DNA from 2 places in the Rhodoferax sp. BAB1 genome. Region 2 is predicted to be linked to the other one. Evidence: riboswitches for the same ligand, from Rfam matches in the RefSeq annotation. Region 2 holds a riboswitch; the other holds the start of a gene.

Region 1 (6,822 bases), 1.6 Mb from region 2:
AAGGCAATGCCGTCGATCACGCTGATGATGTCGGCGATCTTGCGCGAGCTGTCGTTGATGCCCTTCATGGTGTCCACCACCTGGGCCACCACCTCACCGCCCTGCACGGCCACGGTGGACGCGCTCTGCGCCAGCTGGTTGGCCTGGCGGGCGTTGTCGGCGTTCTGTTTCACGGTGGAAGAGAGCTCTTCCATCGAGGCCGCGGTTTCTTCCAGCGCGCTGGCCTGGCTTTCGGTGCGAGCACTCAGGTCCTGGCTGCCGGCGGCGATCTCGCTGCTGGCCGTGGTGATGCTGTCGGTCGAGTGGCGCACCTCGCCGACCAGACGGCGCAGCGACTCCTGCATCGTCACCAGCCCTTCCATCAGGCTGCCCTGGAAACGCGTTGGCGGCACGGGGTAGGCCAGGTTGCCCTCGGCAATCTCCGACAGGGCCTGGCGCGCATCGCTCGGGTCGCCCCCCAGTTCATTGCAGACCGTGCTGCGCAGGTAAATCGTGAAGCCGGTGGCCACAACGACGGCCAGCACGGCCAGGGATATGGAAAAGAAGATGACCCGATTGGCCTGGCGCTCCACATTCGCCTGGGCTTCTTCCGACACCTTTTCGGCCATCTCGACCTGCTTGAGCAGTTCGCCACGCAGATTGCGCCAGGCCGGCGTTTCGGCGCTGTTGAGAAACTGCACCGTCTCCGTCGACTGCGCCTTGATCAGGGCCAGCACTTTCTCCTGCGCCTGGGCATGCATGGTGCGCAATGGCGGCAGTTTCTCCAGCCCGGCCTCGAAAGCCGTGCCCTTGGCCGTTTTCACGGCATCGGTATAGGCTTTGTCATAGGCCGCGCGTGCCGTGTCCAGATTCCTGGGGGCCTGGGGATTGACCGGGTCGAGCACGATGTTGCGCAGGGCCTGGCCCATCTGCAAGCCCTGCGCGTACATCTCGTTGAGACCGGCGCTGATGCGCTGCTCGGTCTGGATGTAGCGACCGAACTGGTTCTTGGTGTAGACCAGCCCACCGATGCTGCCGGCCAGACCGACGATGAACAGCGCCGCGGGGACCACGGCGCACAAAAGGAGTTTGGAGCTGAATTTCATGCCGGGACCTTGATGGAGAGCAATACCTACATCATCGTCTACTTATGAATTTCTGCTCATACCCCCCGGGCTATTCATGACGCGGATAAGCACCGGTTTTTCAGAGCATTTCCAGCGCCACCGCCGTACCCTCACCGCCGCCGATGCACAGCGTGGCCAGGCCGCGCTTGAGGCCACGGGCCTTGAGCGCGTGCATGAGCGTGACAATGATGCGCGCGCCACTGGCGCCGATCGGGTGACCCAGCGCGCAGGCGCCACCGTTGACGTTGACGATGTCGTGCGAGACCTTGAGCTCTTCCATCAGCGCCATGGGCACCACGGCGAAGGCCTCGTTGACCTCCCACAGGTCCACGTCCTTCACGCTCCAGCCGGCCGCGGCCAGGGCCTTCTGCGTGGCCCCCACCGGGGCGGTGGTGAACCACTCGGGTTCCTGCGCGTACATGGCGTGGGCCACGATCTTCGCCAGCGGCTTGCAGCCCAGCCTGGCGGCGGTGGAGGCGCGCATCATCACCAGCGCAGCGGCGCCATCGTTGATGGAGGAGCTGCTGGCGGCGGTGATGGTGCCGTCCTTCTTGAAGGCGGGCTTGAGTGCTGCGATCTTGTCGAGCTTGGCCTTGCCCGGACCTTCGTCGATGGAGACCACGGTCTCGCCGGCGCGGGTCTTCACGGTCACCGGCGTGATCTCGGCCGCAAAACCACCGTTCTGGATGGCAGCCTGCGCGCGGCGCACGCTGCTGCTGGCGAAATGGTCCTGCTGCTCGCGCGTGAACTTGTACTTGGCGGCGCAGTCCTCGCCAAAGGTGCCCATGGAGCGGCCGGCCTCGTAGGCGTCTTCCAGGCCGTCGAGCATCATGTGGTCGTAGATCTTGTCGTGGCCCATGCGGTAGCCGCCGCGGCCCTTCAGCATCAGATAAGGCGCGTTGGTCATGCTCTCCATGCCGCCGGCGACGACCACGTCGGCCGTGCCGGAATGCAGCATGTCGTGCGCGAACATGGCCGCGCGCATGCCCGAGCCGCACATCTTGGACAGGGTCACCGCGCCCGCACTCTTGGGCAGGCCGCCCTTGAAACCGGCCTGGCGCGCCGGGGCCTGGCCCTGGCCGGCCATCAGGCAGTTGCCCATCAGCACCTCGTTGACGAGTTCGGCCTTGATGCCGGCGCGCTCTACGGCAGCGCGGATGGCCGCGCCACCTAGGTCATGGGCCGAGAGGGAAGAGAAGTCGCCCTGGAAGGCCCCCATGGGGGTACGGGCGGCGCCGACGATGACGATGGGATCGGACATGGTGTGCTCCTGAGAGAGTATGCGTATGCACGCATTTTGCCGCGAAAGGCCCGCGCCCTGGGCGCTTCGCGGCGGTCAGGAGGACTACGTAGGGGTGTTCCCCCGGTCGACGGCCAGGTAGATCTCGCCTCCCGCACGCCGGAACTCGGCAGATTTCTGCGTCATGCCCGCGTCCAGCGCCAGGCTCTCGCTCAGACCCTGGGTTTTCGCGTAATCGCGCACCTCCTGCGTGATCTTCATGGAGCAGAACTTGGGGCCGCACATGGAGCAGAAGTGCGCCACCTTGGCCGCGTCCTTCGGGAGCGTCTCGTCGTGGAAGTTGCGCGCGGTATCCGGATCCAGCGAGAGGTTGAACTGGTCCATCCAGCGGAACTCGAAACGCGCCCTGGACAGCGCATCGTCCCGGGCCCGCGCCCCCGGGTGGCCTTTCGCCACGTCGGCTGCGTGCGCGGCAATCTTGTAGGTGATGATGCCGGTCTTCACGTCATGACGATCGGGCAGGCCCAGGTGCTCCTTGGGCGTCACGTAACACAGCATGGCGGTGCCGAACCAGCCGATCATGGCCGCGCCGATACCGCTGGTGATGTGGTCGTAGCCCGGTGCGATGTCCGTGGTCAGCGGGCCCAGGGTGTAGAACGGCGCCTCGCCGCAGTGCTTGAGCTGCTCGGTCATGTTGGCCTGCACCATGTGCATGGGCACGTGGCCCGGGCCTTCGATCATGGTCTGCACATCGTGTTTCCAGGCGATCTGCGTGAGCTCACCCAGGGTGCGCAGCTCGGCGAACTGGGCCTCGTCGTTGGCGTCGGCACCGGAGCCGGGACGCAGACCGTCGCCCAGCGAGAAGCTCACGTCATAGGCCTTCATGATGGCGCAGATCTCCTCGAAGTGCGTGTAGAGGAAATTCTCCTGGTGATGCGCGATGCACCACTTGGCCAGGATGGAGCCGCCGCGCGAGACGATGCCCGTGACCCGGTTCGCCGTGAGGTGGATGAAGGGCAGGCGCACGCCGGCGTGGATGGTGAAGTAGTCCACCCCCTGCTCGGCCTGCTCGATCAGTGTGTCGCGGAAGATGTCCCACGTCAGGTCTTCTGCCACGCCGCCCACCTTCTCGAGCGCCTGGTAGATGGGCACGGTGCCGATGGGCACGGGCGAATTGCGTAGGATCCAGTCGCGTGTGGTGTGGATGTTCCTGCCGGTGGACAGGTCCATCACCGTGTCCGCGCCCCAGCGCGTGGACCAGACCAGCTTCTCCACCTCTTCCTCGATGCTGGAGGTGACCGCCGAATTGCCGATGTTGGCATTGATCTTGACCAGGAAATTACGGCCGATGACCATGGGCTCCAGCTCGGGGTGGTTGATGTTGGCCGGGATGATGGCACGCCCGCGCGCCACTTCGTCGCGCACGAACTCGGGCGTCACCACCTTCGGGATGGCCGCACCAAAGCTGTTACCCGCCAGACGCAACTCGCGCTCGGGGCTGTTCAGGTACTGTGCCGTCCACTCGCGCTGCTGGTTCTCGCGCAGGGCCACGTACTCCATCTCGGGCGTGACGATGCCGCGGCGTGCATAGTGCATCTGGCTCACGTTGGCGCCCGCCCTGGCGCGGCGCGGCGTGCGCTGCAGGCCGGCGGCCTGGGCGCGCAAGGCGGCCAGGGCGTCGGCTTCGGCGCCCTTCACGCCATCGTCCAGCGCCACGCGCGCGCGGCCAGCGTAGGCCTCGGTGTCGCCACGGGCCTCGATCCAGCCCTGGCGCAGTGCGGGCAGGCCGCGACGCACGTCGATGTCGGCCTGCGGGTCGGTGTAGGGGCCGGAGGTGTCGTACACCAGCACCTGCTCGCCGTTGCTCTGCGTGATCTCGCGCATGGGAACACGCAGATCGGGCCGGGTGCCGGGCACGTAAATCTTGCGGGAAGCCGGCAGGGGCTCGCGCGTGAGGGTGATGAACTGATGAAGTTTGTCGGGTGCGTTCACTGTGGATCTCCTTGAAACAAAAGGTTTTGCTCCGAAGGAGGTTCACAGAACGCGAACCGGAAGACGGCACGGGGCCAGCAAGGGGAAACAGACGCGGCAGGACACGCGGGCGCGGACTGCAGGTCAGGCTCTTCTTACGCCGGTATTAACCGGATCAAGTTCGCGGGTTCGGACAACCGTCTCAGCGCATCACGTGCGCACCCCGGGCAAGACGGAATGTAGCCGAACCGGCGCCGGCCGGGACATGACCGGGGTCAATTTTGGGCGCCACGTCGCGCGGGGTGATGCGCCGGGCCGGGGAGGCGCCGGCGTTCAGCCGCGTTTGGTCTGCGCCACGCCGGCAATGGCCTGGCGGTACAGGGGCTCCAGCGCCTCCTGGCCGTCGACCGTCATCTGCAGGTCTTTCAGCAGACCGTCGTGTACGCCGTAGACCCAGGCGTGCAGGGTGACACTCTGGTTGCGCGCCCAGGCGTCCAGCAGCACCGTGCTCTGCGCCACGTTGACGACCTGCTCGATGGCGTTGAGCTCGACCAGCGCATCATGCCGGTTCGACTCGGGGATGGCGTCGAGCAGATCGCGATGGCGGTCGCGCACGTCCATGATGTGGCGCAGCCAGTTGTCGGCCAGGCCGATGCGCGCGCCTTCCAGCGCCGCCTGCACGCCCGAGCAGCCGTAGTGGCCCACCACCATCACATGCTCCACCTTGAGCCGCTCCACGGCGAACTGCACGGTGGACAGGGCGTTCAGGTCAGAGTGCACCACCACATTGGCCACGTTGCGGTGCACGAAGACCTCGCCCGGCTCCAGGCCGGTGATCTGGTTGGCCGGCACGCGGCTGTCGGAACAGCCGATCCACATGTACTTGGGGCGCTGCTGCGACTTCAGGCTGGTGAAGAAACCGGGGCGCTCGCGCTCCATCTGCGCGGCCCAGGCGCGGTTGTGGGCAAACAGGTCGTCGAGGGTCTTGCTCATGCGCCTATTTTCACCTCAGTTGGGAAGGGCCTGCAAGGCGTTGGGCTTTACATCGTCTCGGCAAACAATTCCCGGCCGATCAGCATGCGGCGAATCTCGCTGGTGCCGGCGCCGATCTCGTAGAGCTTGGCGTCGCGCCACAGGCGGCCCAGGGGGTAGTCGTTGATGTAGCCGTTGCCGCCATAGATCTGCACGCCCTCGCCGGCCATCCAGGTGGCTTTCTCGGCGGTCCACAGGATGACCGAGGCGCAGTCCTTGCGCACCTGGCGCACGTGCTCGGCGCCCAGCAGGTCCAGGTTCTTGGCCACGGTGTAGGCGAAGGAGCGGCCGGCCTGCAGCACGGTGTACATGTCGGCCACCTTGCCCTGGATCAGCTGGAACTCGCCGATGCTCTGGCCGAACTGCTTGCGGTCGTGGATGTAGGGAATGACGTTGTCCATCACGGCCTGCATGATGCCCAGCGGCCCGCCGGTGAGCACGGCGCGCTCGTAGTCCAGGCCACTCATCAGCACCCTGGCGCCGCCGTTGAGCGTGCCCAGCACGTTCTCGGCCGGCACTTCCACATCTCTAAACACCAGCTCACCGGTGTGCGAGCCGCGCATGCCCAGCTTGTCGAGTTTCTGCGCGATGGAAAAGCCCTTCATGCCCTTCTCGATCAGGAAGGCCGTGACACCACGCGCGCCGAGTTCGGGTTCGGTCTTGGCGTAGACCACCAGGGTGTCGGCGTCGGGTCCGTTGGTGATCCAGAACTTGCTGCCGTTGAGCAGGTAGTAGCCACCCTTGTCCTCCGCCTTCAGCTTCATGCTGAGCACATCGCTGCCGGCACCCGGCTCGCTCATGGCCAGCGCGCCCACGTGCTCGCCACTGATCAGCTTGGGCAGGTACTTTTTGCGCTGCGCCTCGTTGCCGTTGCGCTTGATCTGGTTCACGCAGAGGTTGCTGTGCGCGCCGTAGCTCAGGCCCACCGAGGCGCTGGCGCGGCTGATCTCTTCCATGGCGATCATGTGGGCCAGGTAGCCCATATTGGCGCCGCCGTATTCCTCGCCGACGGTGATGCCCAGCACACCCAGGTCCCCCATCTTGCGCCACAGGTCCATGGGGAACTGGTCGTTGCGGTCGATCTCGGCCGCGCGCGGGGCGATTTCGGCCTCGGCGAATTCGCGTACTGCATCGCGCAGGGCGTCGATGTCTTCGCCGAGCTGGAAGTTGAGTCCGGGCAGGTTCATGCGGGTCTCCGTGGATTCTTTGGATGGTGTTGTGGCTACTTGCCGTTTTTCTTGTCCAGCTTGGCCAGCAAGGCACGGGCCTCGCGCTGGTGCGCCTTGATCTCGTCCAGGTTGGCCTGCAGGTCGGCCATCTGCTCCTCGACCTGACCGCGATGTGCAGCCAGCACGTCGAGGAATTTCTTGAGCTGCAGCCCGGTGTCGCGCGGGCTGTCGTACATGTCGATGATCTCTTTGGCCTCGCTCAGGCTCAGGCCCAGGCGCTTGGCGCGAAGGGTGAGCTTGAGGC
Region 2 (6,822 bases):
GTTGAGGTTGTTCCACTCGTCCCAGACCCAGAACCCGATGCCCACGCCGCCGGTCAGCATCTCGGCCGCGACGATCACCAGCCAGGCCGTGCCCACCGCCAGGCGCACGCCGGTCAGCATGTAGGGCAGCACGGCGGGGAAGAGGATCTTGGTGACGATCTTCCATTCCGAGAGCTGCAGCACACGCGCCACGTTCATGTAGTCCTGCGGCACACGCTGCACGCCCACCGCGGTGTTGATGATCATGGGCCAGATCGAGCAGATGAAGATGGTCCAGATGGCCGCCGGGTTGGCGCCCTTGAAGACCAGCAGGCCGATGGGCAGCCAGGCCAGGGGCGAGACCGGGCGCAGCAGGCTGATCAGCGGGTTGAACATGCGGCTCAGGAAGGTGAAGCGCCCGATCATGAAACCGGCCGGGATGCCCACCGCGGCCGCCAGGCCGAAGCCCAGGGCGACACGCTCGAGGGACATCAGCACGTTCCAGCCCACGCCCTGGTCGTTCGGTCCCTTGCGGTAGAAGGGATCGCTGAACACGTCGAGCGCCTGCTTGAAGGTCTCGGCCGGGCTGGGGATGCTGCTGTTGCTGGTGATGGCCACCAGCGCCCAGATGCCCACCAGCAGGGCCAGGCCCAGCACCGGGGGGATCACGCGCAGCCACAGGCCGCGCCAGTCGTAGCCCGGCGTCTTGACCGCCTCCACAGCGGGGGCTGCCGGGGTCGCGGCCTTTTTCCCGCCAGTGGGCGGGAGGGGAACGGGGGTGGCCCGTTCCAGGGGGGTGTGAAACACGGCGCTGACCATGATGCTTTCCTTTGCCGGCCCTCAGGCCTTGATCTTGAAACCGTCGGCGTACTTCTTCGGGTCCTTGCCGTCCCAGACCACGCCGTCGATCAGCTTGCTGGTGCGCATGACATCCTTGGGCACCGACACCTTCAGGGCCGAAGCCACCTGCTTGTACAGGTCGATCTGGTTGATCTGCTTGGCCACGCCCAGGTAGTCCGGGTGGTCTTTGAGCAGGCCCCAGCGCTTGTGCTGCGTCAGGAACCACATGCCGTCGGAGAGGTAGGGAAAGTTCACCGCGCCGTCGTTGAAGAACTTCATGTGGTTGGGGTCGTCCCAGGTCTTGCCCATGCCGTTCTGGTAACGGCCCAGGATGCGCTGGTTGATCGCGTCCACGCTGGTGTTGATGTAGGACTTCTGCGCCACGACCTCGGCCATCTTCATCTTGTTGGACAGCCCGGCGTCGATCCATTTGCCGGCTTCGAGCACGGCCATCATGACGGCGCGGGTGGTGTTGGGGTACTTCTTGGTGAATTCGGCCGTGGTGCCCAGCACCTTTTCGGGGTGATCCTTCCAGATATCCTGCGTCGTGTTGGCGGTGACGCCGATGCCGTCCATGATGGCGCGGTGGTTCCAGGGCTCGCCCACGCAGAAACCGTCCATATTGCCCACGCGCATGTTCGCCACCATCTGGGGCGGCGGCACGGTGATGAGCTTGGCGCCGGAGAGCGGGTTGATGCCGGCGGCAGCCAGCCAGTAGTGCATCCACATGGCGTGGGTGCCGGTGGGGAAGGTGCCGGCGAAGGTGTATTCGCGCTTGTTGGCCGCCATGAACTTGGCCAGCGAGGGGCCATCCACCGCACCCTTGTCGGCCAGGGCCTTGGACAGGGTGATGGCCTGGCCGTTGTTGTTCAGGGCCATGAGCACGGCCATGTCCTTCTTGGGGCCGGCCGTGCCCAGGTGCACGCCGTAGATCAGGCCGTAGAGCACGTGGGCCATGTCGAGTTCACCGTTGACCAGCTTGTCGCGTACACCGGCCCAGCTGGCTTCCTTGCTGGGGATGATCTTGACGCCGTATTTCTGGTCCAGGCCCAGTTCGGCGGCCATGACCACGCTGGCGCAGTCGGTCAGCGGGATGAAGCCGATCTTCACTTCCTTTTTTTCGGGCGCGTCCGAGCCGGCGGCGTAGACGGCGGCGCGCAGGGCGGGGTCGATGCCGACGGCACCGACGGCAGCGGTTTGCAGCACGGCGCGGCGGCTGAGTTTGGCGTTCAGAAGATCAGGCATGGCTAGCTCCTAGAGTTGACGAGAGAAACAAAAAAGGCGTCCTCACGTTGCTGGCGCGTCTGCATGACGCTGCCTGCTCTGTGGGGACGCCTTTGTCCGGATCGGTTGTTGCACCCGCCGTTGGATGCTTGACCGTTTGACCTCAGTGGTCTTATCTAGACTTAAGCAAAGGACGTGCCAGCCTGGGGAGGGGTGACTTGGCGTGCCTGGCCAGGCTGCAAGTCATTGATTTCATGGGGTTTTGTTTGAAGGGCCGGCCATCCGGGGTGAGCCGCTCTGGAATGGTGCGGCGCACCAAAAGAAGACGGCCGTCCCGGTTCAGAGCAGTTCGGCCACGTCCAGCATGCGCTGGGCGACCTCGGCCAGTTTCATGCCCTTGTCCATGGCGGTCTTGCGCAGCTTCTCGTACGCGGCCTGTTCGCTCAGGCCCTGGCGCTGCATGAGCAGGCCCTTGGCGCGGTCGATGGTCTTGCGGTCCTTGAGCTCGGCGCTGAGCTCGTCGAGCTCGTTGCGGGTCACGGCCAGTTCCTGACGCAGGGCCTGCTCGTGCTGGAAACGCGCCAGGGCCACGTCCAGGATGGGGCGGATGCGTTCGGCCGAGAGGCCGGCCACGATGTAGGCCGTCACGCCCGCGGCCACGGCGGCGCGCACGTGCGAGGTGTCCTGGTCGTTGGTGAACATGACGATGGGACGCGGCGCATCGCGCGTGGCCATCACCACGTGCTCGAGCGCGTCGCGCGCGTCGCTCTCGGCATCGACGATCACCAGGTCGGGTTGTAGCTGCGCCAGGCGTTCGTTGAGGAAGACGTCGGCCGGCAGCGAGGCGATGAGGTTGAAGCCGCTTTCCAGCAGGCCGATGCGCAGGCTGCGCGAACGCTCGGCCTGCTGCACGGCGTCCTCATCCCCGGAGTCACCCGTCCCCAGATCCGAGGTCACCACCACGATGCGCAGGGCTTCATTCATATCGATCAGCTTGCAAGAAATACGCCTAAACACGGCGGCAGGTTTGCCGCTTGGCATAGAATTATCCCTGCTCCGGGGTGTCGTCCGCGCAAGTGGAGGGCTGAGATGGTGAGGTTTGTCTTTGACAGGCCCTGATACCGAACCCGTGAACTTGACTCGGATCATGCCGACGTAAGAAGAGCTGTTTGCCAGGCCCCCCGGCCCCGCCACACCTTTCGGAGCAACGTGCGAAGCACACCAGGAAAGGCTATCGTGGCAGAGTCCGTACACCCATCGTCGCAACCAGCATCGGACATCGTTCCCGATCTGCTGGCCTTCATCGCCCAGGCCGATGCGGGCGAAGATGCGTTCAATGCCCTGGCCCTGCGCCTCTTCACCCACCAGTTCCGGCACAACGCTGCCTTCCAGAAGTTCTGCCAGCAGCGTGGCCGCACGCCGCGCACGGTGAAACACTGGCGCGACATTCCGGCCGTGCCCATCAACGGCTTCAAGGACCTGACGCTGAGTTGCACGCCGCCCGCGGCCTGCGAGCGCGTTTTCATGACCAGCGGCACCACGCGCGGCGACGTCAAGGGCCGGCACTACCACCCGCATCTGCAGGTGTACGACCTGTCCATGACACTGAACTTCCGCCAGCGCTTCATGGGCGGGCAGGACCGCATGCGCATGGGGCTCCTCTTCCCCAGCGAACAGCTGATGCCCAACTCCTCGCTGGCGCATTACCTGGCGCTGGCCCTGCACAACTTCGGCACACCCGAGAGCCGTTATTACCTGGACACCGAGGGCCTGCAGGTGGACGCACTCTGCGCCACGCTGGCGCAGGTGCAGGCCAGCGGTGAGCCCTTCGCCCTGCTGGGCGCGAGCTACAGCTTCGTCCACCTGATGGATGCACTGCAGGCGCGCGGCCTGCAATTCAAATTGCCGGCCGGCAGCCGCCTGCTCGATACCGGCGGTTTCAAGGGCCAGTCGCGTGAGATGGAGATGGACGCGTTCTACGACGCGCTCGCATCGACCTTCTGCGTGCCGCGCAGCGCCTGCATCAATATGTATGGCATGACGGAGCTCAGCACCCAGTTCTACGACGCGGGCAATGCCACGCTGCCGGCCCTCAAGTCCGGTCCGCACTGGATCCGCACGCGCGTGCTGGACCCGCTCACCGGGCAGGAGATGCCTCGGGGTGAGCGCGGCATCCTGGCCCACACGGACCTGGGCAACTTCAACTCCGTCATCACCATCCTCACCGAGGACGTGGGCGTGGCGGTGGACGGCGGTTTCCTGCTGCTGGGCCGCGCCCAGGGTGCGCAGGCCAAGGGCTGCTCGCTGGCGGTGGATGAGTTTTTGAAAGCTGCACGGGCATGAAAGTCACCGCCGGTTATCTGCCGGGCCTGAAGTCCAGCGAGGTGCAGTGGCACACGTTGAGCTTTGGCGCAGGGGCACAGCAGGTCGATGTGGTCGTGCCGCAGCTCACGCCGGCCCAGCTGCACACGCTGGCCGCACACGTGCGTAACCAGGGGCGCACGCAGCTCAAGTCCATGCCGGTGTCGCAGATCATCGCGGCCATCGACCGCGCCATCGAGCGCCTGCTCAATCCCGCCGACCCTTATCGTCTGGAACTGGAGCTGCTGCTGCCGCGCATCAGTGGCTTCGACGCCGAGATGGTGCGTTTGGGCCTCAACGCCTACCTCAAGACCTTTCGTGCGCCGCAGCTGCAGCGTTTCGTGGCCGAGGACTTCAGCAACCCCAAGCTGCTCGACGAATTCCAGCCGCGCGCCAAGGGCGGCATGGCGCGCGCGCTCGGCCCCGAGCTGCTGGTGCACGTATGGGCCGGCAATGTGCCGGGCCTGCCGCTGTGGAGCCTGGTCTGCGGCCTGCTGGTCAAGGCGCCGGCCATTGGCAAGGTGGCCAGTGCCGAGCCCCTGTTCGCTTCCCTGTTCGCGCGCCTGCTGGCCGAGGTGGAGCCGCGTCTGGCCGAGGTGCTGGCCATCGTCTGGTTCAAGGGCGGGGACACGGCCAGTGAGCGGGCGCTCTTTGCCGAGGCCGACACGGTGCTGGCCTACGGCGGCAACGACACGCTGACGGCCTTGCGCGCGCAGGTGCCGGTGAGCACGCGTTTCCTGCCGCATGGCCACAAGCTCAGCGTGGGCCTGGTGTCGGCCGCCGCACTCAATGTGCAGCATGTGCAGGCCGTCGCCCGCGCGGCCGCGCTGGACGTGGTGCGCTACGAGCAGCAGGGCTGTTATTCACCGCACACCTATTACGTGGCGCGCGGCGGCCGGGTCACGCCACGCGAATTCGCGCAGCAGCTGGCCGGTGAACTGGCCGCGCTCCAGCATAAATTTGCGCGCCGTACCCTGACACTGGAAGAAGCGGCCAGCGTCGCCGGCTGGCGCCAGGGCCAGGAGATGCAAGGTTTTGCCGGTGCCGGGGTGGAACTGCTGGGCGACGCGGATGCGGCCTGGTGCGTGGCCTATGCCGAACAGGCCAGCGCCTTGCTGCCCTGCGCGCTGAACCGCACGGTGCAGGTGCAGGCCGTGGACCATCTGGAAGAAACCGTGCCCCTGCTGGCCGTACAGCGCGATGTGCTGCAGACCGTGGGCCTGGCCGCTGCGCCGCAGGAATTACACATGCTGGCCGAGCGGCTGGGGGCGGCCGGTGCCACGCGCATCTGCGCCCTGGGCCAGATGACCGCGCCCGAGGCCGGCTGGCACCACGACGGGCGTTTCAGCCTGCTGGATCTGGTGCGCATGGTCGAGCTCGAACAGTCGGCCGAGGATGCGGCCGAGGCTTATGCGCCCTATCGTGATTGAGCGCGATTGAGATATGCCCATGAGCGCCACGCCCTTCCTCGACATGCAGCAGGTGAGCTACACCTTCCCCGGCTGGCCGCCGGTGGTGCAGCGCGTGGACTGGGACATCGCGCCCGGCGAGTTCCACTGCCTGGTGGGGCGCAGCGGCTGCGGCAAGACCACGCTGCTCAAGCTGGCCGCGGGCCTGCTGCAACCCGATGCCGGAGTGGTGCGCCTGCAGGGGCAGGCTGTCCACGCCCCCGGCCCGGGCACGGGTTTTGTGTTTCAGCAGCCCACGCTGCTGGACTGGCTCACGGTGCTGGACAACGTGCTCCTGCCCCTGACCCTGCAGCGCACGCCAACGGACGCCGACCGGGCGCGCGCCGAACAGTTGCTGGCGCAGATGGGCCTGGGTGCTTACCTGCGTCACCATCCGCGTCAGCTTTCGGGCGGGCAGCAGAGCCGTGTGGCGATTGCACGCGCATTGCTGCTGGACCCGCCCATCCTGCTGATGGACGAGCCCTTTGCCGCACTCGATGCCATCACGCGCGAGGAACTGCAGGACGAACTGCAGGCCATGTGCCGTGCGCGCGGCACCTCGGTGTTTTTTGTCACGCACGACATTGCCGAGGCGGTCTACCTGGCCGACCGCGTGGCGGTGATGGACGCGGGCCGCATCCGTCACGACATCCGTGTGGACCTGCCGCGTCCGCGTGGGCGTGAGCTGCGCTACGGCGCGGCCTTCAACGCCATCTGCGCCGAACTGCGGCACGCCATGGACGGGGAGGGCGCATGAGGTACCCGCGTCTGCTGGCCTTCGCGCTGCTGCTCGTCCTGCTGCTGGCCTGGGAGTGGGCCGTGTCGGCTTTCAAATTCTCGCCGCTGGTGCTGCCGGCGCCCAGCGTGATCGGCGCGGCGTTGCTGCGCGGCGTGTTGACGGGCTACCTCTGGCCGCACATGGCCCAGACCCTGCTGGAGCTGGGTCTGGGGCTGGCATTGGGCGTGGTGC

Evidence for each region. Region 2 has a riboswitch for thiamine pyrophosphate ahead of HTY51_RS10725 (long-chain fatty acid--CoA ligase). Riboswitches for the same ligand answer to the same signal wherever they lie in the genome.
Region 1: another riboswitch for thiamine pyrophosphate. It lies ahead of thiC (phosphomethylpyrimidine synthase ThiC); the one in region 2 lies ahead of HTY51_RS10725 (long-chain fatty acid--CoA ligase).

What each region holds. Positions count from the first base shown of each region.
Region 1 covers NZ_CP054424.1:38,748-45,569, reverse strand. The annotation lists gene HTY51_RS00215 (methyl-accepting chemotaxis protein) at 1-1,085, opposite strand, end outside; gene HTY51_RS00210 (acetyl-CoA C-acyltransferase) at 1,186-2,367, opposite strand; gene thiC (phosphomethylpyrimidine synthase ThiC) at 2,452-4,338, opposite strand; TPP riboswitch at 4,453-4,552, opposite strand; gene can (carbonate dehydratase) at 4,651-5,310, opposite strand; gene HTY51_RS00195 (isovaleryl-CoA dehydrogenase) at 5,358-6,536, opposite strand; gene HTY51_RS00190 (MerR family DNA-binding transcriptional regulator) at 6,572-6,822, opposite strand, start outside.
Region 2 covers NZ_CP054424.1:2,224,424-2,231,245, reverse strand. The annotation lists gene ntrB (nitrate ABC transporter permease) at 1-798, opposite strand, end outside; gene HTY51_RS10735 (CmpA/NrtA family ABC transporter substrate-binding protein) at 820-2,064, opposite strand; gene HTY51_RS10730 (ANTAR domain-containing response regulator) at 2,383-3,027, opposite strand; TPP riboswitch at 3,091-3,222, shown strand; gene HTY51_RS10725 (long-chain fatty acid--CoA ligase) at 3,280-4,386, shown strand; gene HTY51_RS10720 (acyl-CoA reductase) at 4,383-5,834, shown strand; gene HTY51_RS10715 (ABC transporter ATP-binding protein) at 5,854-6,609, shown strand; gene HTY51_RS10710 (ABC transporter permease) at 6,606-6,822, shown strand, end outside.